Regions from separate parts of the Blautia sp. AF19-1 genome, predicted to be linked through region 1. Evidence: predicted binding sites of a transcription regulator. Region 1 holds the regulator's gene; the other holds the start of a gene.
The links. Region 1 encodes Rex, which represses fermentation and respiration genes when NADH is low (regulators of the CRP and FNR family bind a similar motif). Its sites were predicted from a motif close to ATTGTTAANTANTTAACAAT; they were not measured.
Positions count from the first base shown of each region.

Region 1 (3,215 bases):
ATCCTGCAGCAGGGCTTCTTCCGGAAGCGGCTCATCCTCCTTCCAGAAATCCGCCATTGCTTCCGGCAGGGCACAGAAAAGCGGCGTACGGTTTCTTTCCTCTGTCACAACCTTTACCATGCCGGCACCGGATGCAAGGACTGCCCTGGCACACAAAACAGCGGCTCCGCACATGGCACCGGAACCGGCAAGTACCAGCACCTTTCCGAAGGTTCCCTTATTTCCCATCGGCGTGCGGGTAAGAAACCGGTCCAGATCTTCTTTTTCCACTGAACCGTACCAGGGCGTCTCCTCTTCTCCTGCATCAAAGCCGATTCCGATATCACGGACCAGGACCTCTCCGGCATATCGTTTTCCGGGATCAAAAAGAAGCCCTGGCTTTGCACAGGCAAATGTCACCGTGGCTCTGGCTTTCACCGCCGCATCAAGGACCTCTCCGGTATCCGTGTGGATCCCCGAAGGGATGTCCACGGCAAGAACAGGAACACCGCTTGCGCAGATTGCTTCCACTGCCCTCCGGTACTCCCCTGCCAGCGAACGGGATACGCCAATTCCAAAGATGGCATCTATGATAACAGTATATTCCCGGAAATCCGGATTCTTAACCTCACGGACCCCATAATTTTCCGCAATTTTCTTCTGTGCTCTCATGCCTTCACTGTATTTTTCCGGATTTCCAAGACAGAACAGTTCCGCATCCACCCCTTTCGTCTTTAAAATCCGTGCAATTGCCGCACCGTCCCCTCCATTATTTCCGGGACCGCACACAGCAAGGACTTTTCCTGTATCCCATGTTCCATTTTGAAGCTCCTCCACGCAGGACAGCGCCGCGCGCTCCATCAGTACCAGGGACGGTACCCCCATGGTTTCGATCGTATTGCGGTCTGCCTGCTTCATCTGTGCTGCTGTAAGAATCCGTTTCATCGCTTTTCCTCCTTTTCCTGCCTTATCCGGAAAGTGAACAGAAAAAGTCTCCGGTTTCCCGAAGACTCTCCTGCTTTTGTTTTGGTTTCTTAATTGTTCTTTGGATGCTCCGCCTCATATCTGGTCAGATTGTAGGAGAGACGCATCAGACTTTCGGAAAGATGGACGTTCTCGACGATCACATCTTTCGGAAGTTTTAAGTTTAGATCGGTATGTGCAAAATTCCAGATTGCTTTTACACCGTTGTCCACGAGAATCTCTGCCATCTCTACCGCTTTTGCTTTTGGCAGTGTCAAAGCCGCAATCTCTACATGGTGTTCCTTGATAAATTCCGGAAGCTCGTCCGCCATGCGGATTTCAATTCCGCGCACGGAGATTCCTTTTAATACCGGGTTGACGTCAAAAATACCGACCGTTTTGAATCCGCTTCTTTCAAAGGCCGCATAATTGGCAAGTGCCTGTCCCAGATTTCCGGCTCCGACAAAAATCATATTGTGGACTCTGTCCAGACCTAAGATTTTTCCAATCTCGCTGTACAGATACCGCACGTTATAACCATACCCCTGCTGGCCGAAGCCGCCGAAATTATTTAAATCCTGGCGAATCTGGGAAGCTGTCACTTTCATCCGCTCGCTCAGCTCACCGGAAGAGATCCGTTCTACTCCGTCCTCCAGCAATTCGCCCAGGTAACGATAATATCTAGGAAGTCTTTTGATAACTGCCCGCGAAATTCCTTTTTCTTCCAAGATAAATTCCTCCTTATTTACACCTGCATATATTCATATTATATATGGTTGATAGAAAATTGTCAAAGATTTCTTGAAATTTTGTGTATTACTCTCTATAATAAGGATGGTGTATTATGTCAAAATACAGAAATATGTTATCTGGAGGAACCACATGATTCTTGCATGTCAGAATATCTCGAAAGCATTCGGGACAACGGAAATTATCAAAAATGCATCTTTTCATATAGAAGAACGCGAAAAAGCCGCACTGGTCGGCATCAACGGTGCCGGAAAATCGACGCTGTTAAAAATCATCATCGGCGAAATGAGGGCCGATGAGGGAGAGGTCATCCTCTCCAAAGGAAAGACGATGGGCTATCTCGCCCAGCATCAGGATCTGACCGGACACCTTTCCATTTACCAGGAAGTGCTGACCGCGAAACAGAATCTGATTGATATGGAGGAACGCCTCCGTCAGATGGAAAGTGATATGAATACAAAATCCGGTGCAGAGCTGGATGAACTTCTTTCCACCTACACCCGCCTCTCCCATACCTTTGAACTGGAAAACGGATACGCGTACCGCAGTGAAGTCGTCGGTGTTTTAAAAGGTCTTGGCTTTTCCGAGAGCGATTTTGAAAAACAGGTGGACTCCCTCTCCGGCGGTCAGAAGACCCGCGTGGCACTTGGTAAACTGCTGCTCACCAAACCGGACATCATTCTGCTCGACGAGCCGACCAACCACCTCGATATGGACTCGATCTCCTGGCTCGAAACGTATCTTTTAAATTACAGCGGAGCCGTCCTGATCGTCTCCCATGACCGTTACTTTCTCGACCGCGTTGTCACAAAAGTCGTTGAAGTGGACAATAAAAAAGTAACAACTTTTGAGGGAAACTATACCGCCTACAGTCAAAAAAAAGCAATGCTCCGTGAAGCCGCTTACCATGCCTGGGTCAACCAGCAGCAGGAAATCCACCATCAGGAAGAAGTCATTGCAAAGCTGAAATCTTTCAACCGCGAGAAATCCATCAAACGCGCCGAGAGCCGTGAAAAAATGCTGGACAAAATGGATGTGCTGGAAAAGCCGACCGAAGTACGCTCCGATATGCGGATCCGTCTGGAACCGCGCATCACAAGCGGAAACGATGTGCTGACCGTCGAGCACCTCTCCAAAGCCTTCCCGGGACAGACGCTTTTCCAGGATCTGAATTTCGAAATCAAGCGCGGGGAGCGCGTCGCAATCATCGGAAACAACGGAACGGGAAAAACGACGATCTTAAAGATCTTAAACGAAGTCATCCGCCCGGATGTCGGCTCTTTTACACTTGGAAGCCGTGTACAAATCGGTTACTACGATCAGGAGCATCAGGTGCTCCACATGGAAAAGACCATTTTCCAGGAGATTTCCGACGCGTATCCATATCTGACAAACACCGAAATCCGAAATGTGCTGGCCGCCTTCCTGTTTACAAACGACGATGTCTTCCAACCGATTCATACCTTGAGCGGCGGTGAGCGCGGACGAATTTCCCTTGCCAAGCTGATGCTCTCGAACGCCAA
Region 1 covers NZ_QUGQ01000005.1:13,601-16,815, reverse strand. The annotation lists gene DWX26_RS04250 (bifunctional ADP-dependent NAD(P)H-hydrate dehydratase/NAD(P)H-hydrate epimerase) at 1-924, opposite strand, end outside; gene DWX26_RS04245 (redox-sensing transcriptional repressor Rex) at 1,014-1,670, opposite strand; gene abc-f (ribosomal protection-like ABC-F family protein) at 1,825-3,215, shown strand, end outside.

Region 2 (3,215 bases), on a different contig from region 1:
TTACACCGTAGGACAGCGCCGCGGACTCGGCCTTCCGATGGGACACCGCGTGTTCGTACTGGAAATCCGTCCGGAGACGAACGAGGTTGTGGTCGGCGAAAATGAAGAGGTTTTCGCAAAAGTAGTAAAAGCAAACAAAGTAAACTATATGGCAATTCCGCCGCTGGAACTTGGAGAAGAGCTCTCCTGCACCGCAAAAATCCGGTACGGGCACAAAGGCTCCCCGTGCGTGATCAAACGGACCGGGGAAGATGAGATTACCTGTACCTTCCCGGACGGCGTGCGTGCTCCGACACCGGGACAGACTGTTGTCTTCTACGTGGACGGCTGTGTCGGCGGAGGCGGAACGATTACGGAGGCCGAAAGATGAAGATAGCGGACTGTCATATGCACAGTTTCTTTTCAAGTGACAGCGAAGCACCAACAGAAGAGATGGTAAAACGGGCAGTCGAGCTGGGACTTCCGGCAATCTGCCTGACGGATCACTACGATATGGATTACAGTACCGGCGAGTTCCAGCTCGATACACCGGCATATGCGGCAAAAATCCGGGAACTGCAGGAAAAATACCACGACAGAATTGATATCCGATTCGGCGTGGAACTGGGACTGCAGCTCCACTTAAAAGAACGGATGGAAGAGTATGTAAATGCGTGGCCGTTCGACTATGTGATCGGCTCCATGCATGTCATTGACGGAAAAGACCCCTATTATGAGGATGCTTTCCCGGACTGGACAGCAGAAGAGCTGTACCGGGCGTATTTTCGGGCTACAGCAGAAAATATCCGGTTCTTCCACAATTTCCAGACGCTTGGTCATCTGGATTATGTGGTACGCTACTGCAGAGAAAAGGGAAAAGATTACAGCTACCGCGCATTTGCGGACGAGATCGATACCATTTTAAAAGAGCTGATTCAGTACGATATCGCGCTGGAAATCAACACCGGCGGCTACAAGGCAGGCCTTGGCGTGCCGAATCCGACGCCGGATGTTATCAGAAGATACCGGGAACTGGGCGGCGAAAAGATCACCTTCGGTGCCGATGCCCACAAACCGGAACATATAGCGTTTCATTTCGCGGACGCGGCAGCCATCGCGCAGGAAGCCGGATTCCGGTACTACGTGCGGTTTAAAGAGAAAAAGCCGGAATATCTGCCGATCCAATAGAAAACGCGCAGGAAAAGCCGGAAAAAAGCCCCAGAAAGGCTGGATTCCGGCTTTTCCTGCAATAGACGGAGCTTTCGGAATTTTGCAGAAATACGGATCGGCATCCGGCCTCTTCACAAATTTTAGAAATAATTTCGTATTTTCTTGAAAATAGAACTTGAATTTTCCGACGAAATTAGGTATTATACAGATAAGGTTGATGTTTCTTTAACAAAGTACAGAGACTCAAAATTAAAATTCACTTTTTAGGAGGAATTGAAAATCATGGCAGTAAAAGTAGCAATCAATGGTTTTGGCCGTATCGGACGTCTTGCATTCAGACAGATGTTTGGAGCAGAAGGTTATGAAGTAGTAGCAATCAACGATTTAACATCCCCGAAGATGTTAGCTCATCTGTTAAAATATGACTCTTCTCAGGGAAAATATGCTCTGGCTGATACCGTAACATCCGATGAAGATTCCATCACAGTAGATGGCAAAAACATCAAAATCTATGCTTTCCCGGATGCTAACAACTGCCCATGGGGAGAGCTTGGCGTAGACGTAGTTCTGGAGTGCTCCGGATTCTACACCTCCAAAGCAAAAGCTCAGGCACACATCAATGCAGGCGCTCGTAAAGTAGTTATCTCCGCTCCGGCTGGTAACGACCTTCCGACCATCGTTTACAATGTAAACCATGAGACCCTGACAGCAGACGATAACATCATCTCCGCTGCATCCTGCACCACAAACTGCCTTGCACCTATGGCAAAAGCTCTGAACGAACTGGCTCCGATCAAATCCGGTATCATGGTTACTATCCATGCTTACACTGGAGATCAGATGACTCTGGACGGACCGCAGAGAAAAGGCGATCTGAGAAGATCCCGTGCAGCTGCAGTTAACATCGTTCCAAACAGCACCGGTGCTGCAAAAGCAATCGGCCTTGTTATTCCGGAACTGAACGGCAAACTGATCGGTTCTGCACAGCGTGTTCCAACCCCAACCGGTTCTACCACAATCCTTACAGCAGTTGTAGAAGGAACTGTAACTGTTGATGAGATCAACGCAAAAATGAAAGCATCTGCAACCGAGTCCTTCGGATACAACACAGATGAAATCGTATCCAGCGACATCGTTGGTATGAGATATGGTTCTCTGTTCGATGCAACTCAGACCATGGTTCTTCCGCTGGACAACGGAACAACAGAGGTACAGGTTGTTTCTTGGTATGATAACGAGAACTCCTACACAAGCCAGATGGTTCGTACCATCAAATACTTCAGCGAGTTAGCATAATTTAACAAACTGAACGGCAAAATTTCAGAGCCCAAAGGGTCCGGTCTGTTAAGGACCGGGCCCTTTTTGCGAATGCGGCGGAAAAATACGGCATAAAAACAGCCATTTTCCGTGTGCAAAAATTATAAACTGCATTTTTAAATAAGGACCGCGATGCCGCAAAAACAAAGAAACGGCGCGGCAGATGCAGTTGGATATATGGAGGGAAACGCCCATGTTAAACAAAAAAACCGTAGATGATATCAACGTAAAAGGAAAAAGAGTCCTTGTAAGATGCGACTTCAACGTTCCGCTGATCGATGGAAAAATCACAGATGAGAACCGTCTGGTAGCTGCTCTTCCGACGATCAAAAAACTGATCGCTGACGGCGGAAAAGTAATTCTCTGCTCTCATCTTGGAAAACCGAAAGGAGAACCAAAACCAGAGCTTTCTCTTGCACCGGTTGCAGTTCGCCTTTCCGAGCTTCTCGGACAGGAAGTTAAATTTGCAGCAGATCCTGAGGTTGTAGGACCGAACGCAAAAGCAGCTGTTGAGGCTATGAAAGACGGAGATGTAATCCTTCTGGAGAACACCCGTTATCGTGCAGAAGAGACCAAAAACGGTGAGGAGTTCAGCAAAGAACTGGCTTCCCTGTGCGACGTATTCGTAAATGATGCATTCGGAACCGCACATCGTGCTCATTGCTCCAATGTTGGTGTTACCAAATATGTTGACACTGCAGTTGTTGGTTATCTGATGGAGAAAGAGATCGCATTCCTTGGAAATGCTG
Region 2 covers NZ_QUGQ01000009.1:119,395-122,609, forward strand. The annotation lists gene mnmA (tRNA 2-thiouridine(34) synthase MnmA) at 1-370, shown strand, start outside; gene DWX26_RS08135 (histidinol-phosphatase HisJ family protein) at 367-1,167, shown strand; gene gap (type I glyceraldehyde-3-phosphate dehydrogenase) at 1,432-2,445, shown strand; gene DWX26_RS08145 (phosphoglycerate kinase) at 2,660-3,215, shown strand, end outside.
Region 2: gap (type I glyceraldehyde-3-phosphate dehydrogenase) is a predicted target of Rex. The motif match lies at 1,363-1,382, and genes of this name have one in related genera.